3 regions of the Shouchella oshimensis genome follow, and region 1 is predicted to be linked to each of the others. Evidence: riboswitches for the same ligand, from Rfam matches in the RefSeq annotation. Region 1 holds a riboswitch; each other region holds the start of a gene.
What was found. A riboswitch is a leader RNA that binds a small molecule or an ion and turns the genes downstream of it on or off. The one in region 1 is predicted to bind S-adenosylmethionine.

Region 1 (4,234 bases):
AGCAGGTAATAGATATCAATCAAGCTCGTGAAGAACGTATTGCGCAACAAAAACATCAGCTGACAAAAAAGCTACAAGCTTTTATGGATAAACAGATTACATATAATGAATTTTTAAAGCTACAATCAGAGTTTCATCAGCGCTCTAAAAAGCTTGTGCCTGAACAGATTGAAGAAGGGTACGTTAATTTCTGGCTTAATTTCTTTCAAATCCATAAAAACGGCTTAACCGGGATTGATTGGTTTTTGAAAGAAGAAGCATATAGGCTGCAAGCGGATGAAAAAAACTTAGCAGAACAATGGAGTACTCTTAAACCAAGAATTGTTCAAGCTGTAAATGAAGAGAATAATCAGGTTGTTTTCCTTGATGTCTTTACGGAAGAGACATTTAAAATGGCTAAGGATACCGAGAACCTTCCGACCTTCAGACCTTGGTATGGAACGCTAGGGCTTGTTGAATTTTTTGGAGATACACCATTATTTAATGGAATTCGAATCTTTCAAGGGCCGGATCATGTTGACCGTAGCGTAGAAAAAGTGAATCAGCTGGCAACTGAACATGATATCGCAGTTGTAGATGTATTGATTCAATATTTCCCTGAAGTTTTAGGATCGCTTTTAGAGAAGGAACAGAGACCTGACTTGGAAAATCAACAGTCAAATGCTCTAATTACTTTTGAAGCGCCTGTTACAGATGTTCAGTCGTTTGCAACCTTACTTAGAGATAAGGATGAGTTTGTTGTATATGATTGGCGTGAGGAGCACAAGCATTTAACTCAAGCGGAAAACTGGGCAGTGTACAAGGATAGTATTATAGAGAGTGAAGTATTAATGGCAGAAGCTGTTGCGACTCTCGAATTTACTAATGATAGCTTAAAGTACATCACTTATAAGAAAGAGAAGGCTGTACAATTCCGAGATTTATTAAATGATTATCCTCAATTTGTGGGAGACGTTAAAGAATCAACCAGCGGCAAATTGGGCAGTGGAATGGCATTTTCAAATAACTTGATGCAAATGACAGGAGAAGCGCCTGAATATTTCCCGCTTTATGCACAGCGTGCTAAGGATATGGACTTAGATCAACCTATCCCAGCACTAGGTCAGAATAGTATTTATCAACTAATTGATCATGGTCAATTTGAAGAAGCAGATCGTTGGTTTAAACAAATTGAATTTAATTTGTATGATCAAGTGATTGCTAAATATAATGATATCGACTTTACTTTTGATATTAATCCATTTAGAAAAGATGCGGGGCTATCACCTTCTCCATTTGTTACAGGTCAAGAGAATCGTGACTCAAGCATAAAGCCAATTTATTATCATGATAATCAGTTTTTGTCAGTCAAAAAAGAAGATATCAACACGTATGAAGATCTAGGCTTTAGTCCAGATTCGATCGATGCCTTTTACCACGATCCTATTCTTAGCTTTTTTAAGGAGAAAACGGATGGAAAAGGCGCAAATACGGTAAGGAAATACCGAATGAGTCTTTTTAATATACGTTACTCATTAGAAGTGCAAAAGGTAAAAGATTGGTCAGACTGTACCAAGGAATTTTGGAAAAAACATCTGTTAATTGATTTATTTGAAGATGTGGTGATCAGTCAGACACAGGTGAAGGATCTTCTAAGTACAATAAAAATGTTCACAAAGTGGTTGGATCAAAAGCATAGAACTGCCATTCATACTGATGCATCAGCTGTTTGTGCAGAGCTTGAAGCGTCCTTAATTGAAGCTGTTCAGGTCTATAATTTTACAACGGATTCAGGGCGTTTTTCACTACCGCAATTCCAAAAAGAGATTGATCCAGAAGCGGTTGGCGGTTTATATAAGATTCAAGATGTGAAGGAAGATAGAGTTGAGGTTAAATCGATTGATAGTAAGCAGAGTATATCGATTACTTTGCCGAAAAAAGCACTAAGCCAAGTGCATAGTGGATTGATTTTAGAGGCAGTCATTTCACAGGATGACAACAATCAGCCGATACTTAAGAAACTACTTAATGCGTATCCAAAAGAAGCAATAAGTTATCTATAGGAAATAATTAGTTCTTGTCAGATTCAGCGTGATCTGTTATTGTTTTAACACAACAACATATTCTTATTAAGAGGAGCAGAGGGACTGGCCCTATGACGCTTCAGCAACCCCGCCACGGCGGAAGGTGCTAATTCCTGCAGGTTAAATTCCTGGATGATAAGAGCTGAATGACTTACTAAACCATTTCAACCCTCTTATTCAAACGAATAGGAGGGTTTTTCGTTTTATTAAGTTTTTAATTAGGGTTTGGAGCATGATATCGGTTTCAAAACCAAGTATGTTTATGTGTGTAGTTATATTTAGTCGGAAGGCGGGTAGACCATTGATTGAATTTAAAAATGTAAGCAAAGTTTTTAAAACAAAAGAACGAGAAGTTAAAGCACTTGATGAAGTAAACTTCCGAGTTGATAAGGGACAGATATCAGGCGTCATTGGCTTTAGTGGTGCCGGTAAAAGTACATTGATTCGCAGTGTTAATCTGCTAGAACGACCAACAGATGGCGAAGTGATTGTGAATGGACAAAGCTTAACGTTGTTAAAGGGTGGCGAACTGCAGAAGGCTAAGCGCAACATCGGTATGATTTTTCAGCATTTTAACTTACTGCAGTCTAAAACAGTGTTTGAAAATGTGGCAGTTCCTTTACGTCTTGTGCGAACTCCACAAGCAGAATTAAAAAAACGTGTAAGAGAATTACTGGATTTTGTAGGTCTATCAGATAAAGCAGATAGCTACCCAGAACAGCTTTCTGGTGGTCAAAAGCAACGGATTGGTATTGCCCGTGCATTAGCATCTAATCCAGCTGTCCTGCTATGTGATGAAGCGACATCTGCTTTAGACCCGGAAACGACCAGTTCGATTCTTCAGCTTTTAAAGCGTGTAAATGAGGAATTTAACGTAACAATTTTAATCATCACACACGAAATGGGTGTCATTCGAGAAATTTGTGATCGGGTTGCGGTTATGGAAGAAGGAAGAATTATTGAAGAAGGAACGGTTCTTGATATCTTCTCTAAACCACAGCACCAGACAACCAAAAATTTTGTTCGATCTGTATTTAAAGATCAAATACCGGCAAGTGTACGAAAAATCCTTGAAAAAGGGTCTGAACAAATTAAAATCTACAAAATCGAATTTATTGGGGAATCATCAGGTAAACCGCTTTTGTCTGAGCTTGTTAGGAATTTTGATGTTGATGTTAATGTATTGTTTGGAAACATAACGGAGATCCAGGATACCCCTTTCGGTAGCTTAACGGTGGAGTTGCAGGGAGATCCAGGATCACTTGAATCTGCGTTTCGATTTATTAAGGAGAAAGAACTATTGGTATCGGAGGTGAAGCTAGATGCTTGAAAGTTTACCCGAGTCCATTAGACCAAATATTTCAACGGACATTTTGCTTACCTCTTTATATGAAACATTGTATATGGTTTTCCTATCGTTAATTTTTTCAGCCATTTTAGGCATTTTGCTTGGGGTTGTGCTTGTGGTTACACGTAAGGGTCATATCCTTGAGTGTGCCTGGGTGTTTAATATATTAAATCCCATTATTAATGTTTTGCGATCCATTCCATTTATTATCTTGATGGTTGCTATTATTCCGTTTACCCGACTTATTGTTGGAAGTGCTGTTGGCATGGAGGCAGCTGTTGTACCACTTGTTGTGTATGCTGCACCATACATTGCACGGTTAATTGAGAACTCGCTTTTAGAAGTGGAGCCTGGCATTATTGAAGCGGCTGATTCAATGGGTGCCTCCAAAGCGCAAATTATCTTCCGCTTTCTACTACCGGAAGCAAAGGGTTCATTAATTCTTAGTATTACAACCGCAACAATTGGTCTCGTTGGTGCTACCGCTATGGCTGGAGCTATCGGAGCTGGTGGGATTGGAAATGTAGCTATCACTTACGGCTACCAACGTTTTGACGATGCCACTATGGTGATTACAGTCGTGCTGCTAATTGTTATGGTTCAAGGTTTGCAGTCGCTTGGTAATATACTCGCAAGAAATTCTAGAAGAAGATAAAAAGAAAAGGTGGAGAGAGTTCATGAAACAATCATTTAAACTAATCGTAGCAGGACTTGGTGTCTAGCATTAACAGCATGCGGGCAAGGAAATGATGATAGTACAAGTGGAGATACAGAAGGATTCAGCAAAGATAATCCGGTAGATGTGAAAATTGGTATTTCGGGT
Region 2 (4,234 bases), on a different contig from region 1:
CCAAATCGCTTACTGAAGCTTCCTAGATTGGCAGCTGATAGGTTAGTTAAAACAGATTCATTAATTAGGACGCCTTCTTTTCGTCGTTCTTCAGGCACAAAAGCCATTCCATGAAAAACGGCATCATAAGGAGAGGAAATGACAACTGGCTTTTTGTTAATCAAAAGTGAGCCGGATGTCATCGTAGAAGCTCCAAAGAGTAGCTTGCAAAGCTCGGTTTTTCAGCTCCAACTAGGCCAGCTAATCCAAGAATTTCTCCTTTTTTAACATGTAGGGATACATGATTAATTTTGCTGCCATCTGATACTGAATGAGCTTCTAAAAATGTGTCACCCATCTCGGAAACTCTGTCTGTAAATTGCTGGCTTAAAGGTTCTCCAAGCATTTGCTCAACGACTTGGTCAATTGACGTATCAGGAATAGGTCTTGATGAAACTACTTGCCCATTCCTCATAACCGTAATGATATCGCAAATTTCAAACAGCTCAGGCAAACGATGCGAGATGAACACCACTGCTACGTTTTTGCTCTGTAGATCTCGTACAATCCGAAACAATTGCTTGGTTTCAGAAAGACTTAATGGGGCTGTTGGTTCATCTAGGATCAATAGCCGACAATCTGTCAAAACGGCTCGTGCAATAAGAACCATTTGTTTTTCTGCAAGCGTGAGCTCACTCGCTAACGTTTTAGAAGAAACATTGATACCTAATGAATCGAGAACCTCTGAAGCTTTTTTGTGAACAAGACTCCAATGAATAAAGGCGTTCTTGTTCTGACTAGAACCAAATGTATAAAGGTGTATGTTCTCAGCGACCGTTAAGTATGGAACTAATCCAGCATCAACTTCCTGATGAACAATTTGGATACCATGCTTTTGCGCATCCTTTGGTGAATGGATCGAAACATGTTGTCCGTCAATTAGAATGGTGCCGTCGTAATGACTTTCTGAACCAGACAGTACTTTCATTAACGTTGATTTTCCCGCGCCATTCGCACCAATTAGTGCGTGTGAAGAGCCGCCGCTTACTTCAAAAGAAGCCTGATCAAGCGCCTTGACTCCCGGATAAGAAACGGAGATCTTTTCCATACGTAGCTTCATCAAATCACCTATTATTCGTTATGTTCTTTTAATATAGTCATCCATTCTTCTTCAAACGCGTCTGATTCACCCCAGTTTGGAATGACCTCAGCTAATGAGACCATATTGACGTCATCATCTGCTTCTAATAATTGCTTCCGAGAAATGAGCGATGCTTCTAAATCATAAAATTGAGGTGTTTCTTCACCGGCTAGCTTTTTGGCAAGAATTCGTAGGTTGATAGAACCAATTAACTTAGGATCAACGGCTGCAGTATAATCCCATGTGCTATTTTCCTGTTGCATGATTTGAAGGTCAGCATTTGATACATCAATTCCATAGATATTGATTTCATCTCGTCCTGCTTCATCAAGTGCACGTGCTGCTCCAATTGCAAAGGCATCCCAAGTCGCAAAAATCGCATCGATTTCACCTTCAGGGTACTTATTAAGTAACGCAGCTACTGCATTTTGAGTTTGGGTAGAAGTATCTTCTGCGGCAACACCAAATCGCTCCAATTCATTAAGTCCAGGTTGCTCAGAAAGAACCTCCTGATAGATTGAATCGCGTCTTACCATTGGAGGGAAACCATCAACCCATAAGTAGAGAATATTTGCCTCTCCATCAAAATCTTCAACTAGTTGATCAAGGGCTAGTGTTGCAAGCTCCTCATCATCTTGGGAGGTGAGTGTCACACCATCAATCGATTCTAAATCACTATTGGAATCAAACGTTACAACCTCAATCCCTTTATCAACAGCTCGTTGTACGGCATCTACGGTAGCGGCATCATCACCATGTGAAAGAATTAAGCCGTCATAATCGGCATCTATTGCTTGAGATATGGCGTCATGATAACTTGCTGTATCCCCATTTGCGGTAAATACATCGACATCAAAACCTAACGCTTCACCTTCTTCTTGTACTCCGGCCAAATATTGAGCAGTATGGTCATCTCCACCAATCTTGCGAATGACCTTTATTTTGGCGCCTTCACCTGTAGCGAATCTCTCAGGTACTCCGTCTAATTTGACATCTGCTTCGGCTTGCGAGGACTCACTATCACCACATCCAGCAAGTACAATTACAGCAGCAGCAGTCATTCCTAATGTTTTAACCCCAAATCCTTTTATCATGGTCATCTCTCCATCTATTAAAATATAAAAAAGCCTCTTTCGTTTAAGAAAGAGGCGGAATGCTGTGATTCAACCTCTTATCTTTCAGACTCGGGAAGAGTCTGTTGGATGTAGCACCGTGCCTTAAAACCTTAAAGGTTTTCATCATATTAGTAGAATGATGATTAGGTCGGTTGCCGGGCTTCATAGGGCCAATTCCCTCAGCCAACTCTCGATAAGAGTGTATATAAAGTTGTGTGTACTCTTAATCATTTTTTCCCAATAAGAGTAATTGGTATAAATAATACGAGGGAATTTGTACGTTGTCAATAGATTCTGATAAAATGATTATTACTAATTGACAGAATAGAATCTCACTGTCATAATCCATAGTATATTTATCAACATTACATATGTATCACTCTTATGAAGAGCTGGTGGAGGGACGAACCCGATGATACCCGGCAACCTGTTTTGGCTTTTTAGCTATTCAAGGTGCTAATTCTCACAAGGTTACCTTGGTAGATAAGAGGACAAGAAATGGGTACACTGTCCTCTTCCACTAGAAGAGGATTTTTTTGTTATTGAGGTAAGGGGGAACTGAACAAAATGAGTTTTGTAACGGCAACATATCGAGTATACGATCAAAAAAAAGATCTTCACAAAAAAGCAGAATCCATTGCCCTTGGGTTAACGATTGGATCATGGACACATTTACAAGCGCTTGAAAAAAAGCAGCTTGAAAAACACAAAGGTGAAGTTGTTGAAGTAATAGAAGAGAAAAGCACAGATATAGCCAATCGATTATTTGGGGAAGAACGAAAAACGGGCCTCATAAAAATCGCGTATCCACAAGCCAACTTCTCAGCCGATCTACCAGCCATTTTAACAACGATTTTTGGAAAGCTATCTCTCGATGGTGAAATCAAGCTAGTAGATATTGATTTTACTAGTGATCTAGAAAAAGCTTTCCCTGGACCGCAATTTGGAATAGAAGGTATTCGTAGTCAGCTTCAGGTCTATGAGCGGCCGCTTGTGATGAGTATTTTTAAAGGGATGATAGGAAAGGACATGACGGAATTTAAATCTCAGCTAGCTGATCAATTGCTAGGTGGAGTCGATCTAGTAAAGGATGACGAGATTCTATTTGATAATCCATTAACCCCTTTTTCAGATCGAGTTCAAGCTGGTTCTAAGATTATCAAAGAGGTGTATGAACAGACAGGTGAACAAAAGCTGTATGCGGTTAACCTAACTGGTCGAACGTTTGACTTAAAAGACAAAGCAAAAAGAGCAGTCGAGCAGGGAGCAACGGCCTTATTGTTTAATGTATTTGCATACGGATTGGATGTTTTGCAGGCATTAGCAGAGGATCCGGATATTCACGTTCCAATTATGGCTCATCCAGCTGTTTCTGGAGCCCTTACGGCGTCACCTTTTTACGGAATATCTAACAAAGTACTTTTAGGTAAATTGTTACGATTAGCCGGAGCGGACCTTGTTTTGTTTCCGTCTCCTTACGGTAGCGTTGCCATGGAAAAGTCGGAAACGATAGATATTAAACAGGCATTAACAGAGGAACGAGCTCTCAAAAAAGCCTTTCCGGTTCCATCGGCTGGGATTCATCCTGGTTTGACGCCACTTCTAATTCAGGACTTCGGCATTGATTCAGTAATTAACGCAGGCGGTGGTATTCACGGTCATCCAGGTGGAGCAAGAGCAGGTGCTAAGGCCTTTCGAGATGCGGTTTCAGGAGTACTTGCTACTCAATCATTATCTGATGCGGCAGCTAAATCACCAGAACTGGCAAAAGCACTTGAGTTGTGGGGTAGTCCAACATGACACAGATTGCAGGTAAAGACCCAATCATCTTCTGTGACTTTGATGGCACAATTACAACAAAAGATAATATTATTGGGCTTATGAAACACATAAATCCTCCAGGCTTGGAAACGATTAAGGACGACATTTTAGCTGAACGGATCTCGATTCGTTCAGGCGTCGGTCAGATGTTTAAGTTAATTCCAGTTGAACGCAAACA
Region 3 (4,234 bases), on a different contig from region 1:
TGACTCGCCTAATTATATGGATATCCCAGGAGAAGATCTCCCACATGTGTATCATTATTTCAAAGAGGCACATCCTTATTTTAAGCAGAACGTTGTTGTTATAGGTGGGAAGAACTCTGCCATTGATGCTGCTCTTGAGCTAGAAAAAGCAGGGGCATACGTTACAGCACTATATCGTGGCGATGATTATTCTGCTAGTGTAAAACCGTGGATTTTGCCAGAGTATGTATCTCTCGTGAAGAACAATAAAATCACTCTAGAATTTCAAGCAGAAGTAACTCAAATAACGAGCACAGACGTAAACTACACAGTATTGGGAAAATCTAAGTCTGTAAAAGCAGATTACGTTTTTGCAATGACCGGATATCACCCTGATCATCAATTTATTAAAAGCATGGGTGTACATGTTGATGATGGAACTGGAAGACCAGAATATAATCCGGATACGTTTGAAACAAATATTGATGGGCTTTTTATTGCAGGGGTAATTGCTGCTGGTAATAACGCCAATGAGATTTTTATTGAAAACGGGCGTTGGCACGGTAGTGGGATAGCCTCAAGAATAGTAGATATCCTTGCAAACGAACATGAGGGGTTGGTTGAATGAAAAAGGTAATTTTAATTACAACTGGTGGAACGATTGCAAGTACTGAGAATGAAGATGGAAAATTAGTAGCTGGTGAACTTACGGGCGAAGAGCTAGCAGATTTATGTCAGCTTCCAAGTGATATTCATGTTACTGTTCGGTCTATGTTGCAAAAACCTAGTATTCATATTACGCTAGATGATTGGTTGGAATTAAAAAAAGAAGTTGAACTTGCATTTAGTGATGAAGATGTTTCAGGGGTTGTTGTAACTCACGGTACAGATACGCTAGAAGAGACGGCTTATTTTCTTGATCTAGTGATAACGGACGATCGTCCAGTGATTGTGACTGGCTCACAGCGCGGTCCTGAACAATTAGGCAGTGATGCTTTTATTAATTTGCGACATGCCGTCTATGCTGCTTGTCATGATGACTTGAAGCAAGTTGGAACGGTTGTTGTATTTAATGAACGGATCTTTGCAGCGAGATACGTCAAAAAAGAACATGCTTCGAATATTCAGGGTTTTAATGCATTTGGATTCGGTTATTTAGGTATTATTGATAATGATACAATTTTCTTATATCAAAAACCAATTCATCGAGACACGTACGTACTTACAAAAAAGCTGCCGGATGTGGCAATTGCTAAGATTTATCTTGGGATGCACAGTCGGATTCTTGAGAGTATCCTACAAAATTCAGATGCGGTTGTGCTTGAAGGTGTAGGACGTGGACAAGTCCCCCCACATTTAGTGAATGTCCTTAATGAATCAATATCTCAAGGAAAAACAGTTGTTATGACGACATCAGCTGAAGAAGGAAAGGTGTACCCAACTTACGAATATGAAGGCAGTGCACATGATCTAGAGCAAAAGGGAGTTATTTTAGGTTCAGATTATGATAGTAAAAAAGCACGTATCAAAACGTTGGTGCTGTTAGCTGCTGAGTCTGATGTGAACCTAGGGTTTAAACACTAAAGCCTTTTTCTTGAAAAGCATAACAGATAGGAATATAATGGTTTTATTGAATGTAATGAACAGGTTCAAGTCAGGTTCCGGTAATGAGTAGGGTGCAAAGCAATGTGTGCAACGGACCTGTACTTTGTGGAAAGGCAGGTTGTAGATGTTTTCGTTGCTAACGGCTGCAATAGCACCTGCAATTGGGTTATTAACCTATTTTTATTTGAAGACTGATTATCGGCGAAAGTTACATGGTACAATCATTCGAACGTTTTTAATTGGAATATTGTTGTTTTTCCTGTGATGGTTTTACAATATGCTTTTATTGAGGAAAAGGTCTTTCCTGAAGAATGGCAGCAAGCTCTTATTTTATATGGATTTACTGAGGAATTTTTTAAGTGGTTTATCCTTTATATCTTCGCTTTCCAGGCATGGTACGATTAATCGTAGGAATGATGGCATTGTGTATGGAGTGTCGTTGTCACTTGGCTTTGCGACGATGGAAAACATCTTTTATTTAATAGCTCATGGTATTGAAACAGCGGTAGGTCGAGCATTAATGCCTGTATCAAGTCATGCATTGTTTGGCATAATCATGGGGTATTATATGGGAAATGCCAAGCTCCTTCCAACAAACAGAAGAAGATTATTAACCTTGTCCCTAGGTATACCGATTGTCCTACATAGTTCATATGATTACATTGTTTTTTTATTTGATCACTATGTTTTGTTTGGAATAATTCCTTTCATGCTGATGCTTTGGGCGTTTGCAATTTACAAAATTAAACTCGCTCGGAGGCTAGATCAACAATCACCACGTATAAGGAGGAATTAAACCATGTCAGAAGAACGGTATAGGATTGTCATTCGCTGTCCTGATTGCAAAGAAAAGTATATTCTCCGCGGAAGGCTGAACGAGAATGGTGAATATGAGACAGGATTTAAACGATGTGTATGTGGTAATGAAGATCGTCTTAACATAGAAGCATCTCTAGAGACATGATAAAAAAGTCTTGCCTTTTTATAAAATGTCCTGTATGTTAAAGTGAATATTCAAAATTAAATGATGTATTCTTATCAAGAGAGATGGAGGGAAAGGCCCTGCGAAGTCTCAGCAACCAAGCCAAATTGCGGCAAGGTGCTAAATCCGGCAGTTATAGCTGCTAAGATAAGAGGAAGCTTATATGGAATTGATAAGCACCTTTCTCTTATGACGAGAAAGGTGCTTTTTATTTTACAAAAGTGATGGGGGAATTAAAATGAGTAAAAGAGCTCTGGAAACAACGTTGGTTCAAATTGGGAATCGTGTCGACAATCGAACGGGTGCGGTAAATGCTCCTGTCTATTTCTCTACTGCTTACCGACATACAGGTATTGGGGAATCAACGGGATATGATTATGCGAGAACAGGGAATCCGACTAGAGAAGTATTAGAAAATGCTATTGCTGAACTAGAACTTGGAGATAGAGGATTTGCATGCAGCTCAGGAATGGCTGCAGTACAAACAGTCCTTTCACTGTTTAAAAACGGAGATGAAATCCTTGCTTCGAAAGATCTTTATGGTGGAACGTATCGATTATTTGAAGAAGGATGGAATCATTGGGGATTAACATTCCACTATTCAGATCCTCGTGATCTAGTCGAGTTTGAGGCAGCGATTACACAAGCAACAAAAGCATTATTTATTGAAACACCAACAAACCCTTTGATGCAAGAAGCGTCTATTTCAGAACTTGCAGAGATTGCAAAAAAACACCAATTGCTTTTAATCGTGGATAATACGTTTTACACACCAATTATTCAGCAGCCGATTGCTTTAGGAGCGGATATCGTCATTCATAGCGCATCTAAGTACATAAGTGGTCATAATGACGTTATTGCGGGCTTAATTGTTTCAAAAGGCCAGGAGTTATCTGAAAGAATTGGTTATTTTCACAACGGAATTGGAGCTACCCTTTCAGCGTTTGATTCATGGTTAGTTGTAAGAGGTATGAAAACATTGGCACTACGCATGGAAAAACATGAACAAAACGCTCAGGAAATTGTTCGTTTTTTAGAAGAATCATCTGAAGTAGAAGAGGTTCTTTATCCAGGAAGAGGAGGAATGATCTCATTTAGAGTGGGTGATGAAACATGGATTAATCCAATCCTTCAAAATCTCAAATTAATTTCTTTTGCAGAAAGTTTAGGTGGGGTAGAAAGCTTAATGACTTATCCAAGCTACACAAACACATGCAGATATTCCAGAAGAGATCCGCATTGCTAATGGAGTAGATAATCGATTACTTCGCTTTTCAGTTGGAATTGAGCGATGTCAAGATCTAATCGATGATTTGAAGCAAGCCTTTTCAGCTGTTAAGTAGGTGCGAGCCAACAATAAAGCGGGGGGAGATACATGTGGATTTATTAGAGCGTTTAAAAAATGACATATTAGTTGGAGACGGGGCTATGGGTACGCTTCTATATGAACGAGGTATCGAGCAGCAATGCTTTGAAGAAATTAATATCAGTCAACCAGAAGTCATTGTCTCTATTCACAAGGAATATCTCAATGCTGGTGCAGAAGTTATACAAACCAATACGTATGCTGCCAATCGATTAAAACTAAGTAAATATGGTTTAGAAGATAAAACGGCTGAAATTAACCGACGAGCAGTTGCCTTAGCAAAACAGGCTGTAGAACAAAAA

Region 2: it holds a riboswitch for S-adenosylmethionine, as region 1 does, so the genes downstream of both, NDM98_RS06320 (sugar ABC transporter substrate-binding protein) here and NDM98_RS18655 (methionine ABC transporter ATP-binding protein) in region 1, are expected to answer to the same signal.
Region 3: it holds a riboswitch for S-adenosylmethionine, as region 1 does, so the genes downstream of both, NDM98_RS01465 (methionine biosynthesis PLP-dependent protein) here and NDM98_RS18655 (methionine ABC transporter ATP-binding protein) in region 1, are expected to answer to the same signal.

Annotation. Positions count from the first base shown of each region.
Region 1 is NZ_JAMQJY010000003.1:244,419-248,652, reverse strand. Features, by position in the region: gene NDM98_RS18660 (YecA family protein) at 1-2,042, shown strand, start outside; SAM riboswitch class I at 2,103-2,205, shown strand; gene NDM98_RS18655 (methionine ABC transporter ATP-binding protein) at 2,365-3,393, shown strand; gene NDM98_RS18650 (methionine ABC transporter permease) at 3,467-4,066, shown strand; gene NDM98_RS18645 (MetQ/NlpA family ABC transporter substrate-binding protein) at 4,214-4,234, shown strand, end outside.
Region 2 is NZ_JAMQJY010000001.1:1,157,942-1,162,175, reverse strand. Features, by position in the region: partial or broken gene NDM98_RS06325 (sugar ABC transporter ATP-binding protein) at 1-1,099, opposite strand, end outside; gene NDM98_RS06320 (sugar ABC transporter substrate-binding protein) at 1,111-2,214, opposite strand; SAM riboswitch class I at 2,289-2,435, opposite strand; SAM riboswitch class I at 2,615-2,725, shown strand; gene NDM98_RS06315 (2,3-diketo-5-methylthiopentyl-1-phosphate enolase) at 2,803-4,035, shown strand; gene NDM98_RS06310 (2-hydroxy-3-keto-5-methylthiopentenyl-1-phosphate phosphatase) at 4,032-4,234, shown strand, end outside.
Region 3 is NZ_JAMQJY010000001.1:243,921-248,154, forward strand. Features, by position in the region: gene NDM98_RS01440 (YpdA family putative bacillithiol disulfide reductase) at 1-607, shown strand, start outside; gene NDM98_RS01445 (asparaginase) at 604-1,563, shown strand; gene NDM98_RS01450 (hypothetical protein) at 1,709-1,849, shown strand; gene NDM98_RS01455 (PrsW family glutamic-type intramembrane protease) at 1,919-2,380, shown strand; gene NDM98_RS01460 (hypothetical protein) at 2,384-2,548, shown strand; SAM riboswitch class I at 2,617-2,720, shown strand; partial or broken gene NDM98_RS01465 (methionine biosynthesis PLP-dependent protein) at 2,805-3,909, shown strand; partial or broken gene NDM98_RS01470 (bifunctional homocysteine S-methyltransferase/methylenetetrahydrofolate reductase) at 3,944-4,234, shown strand, end outside.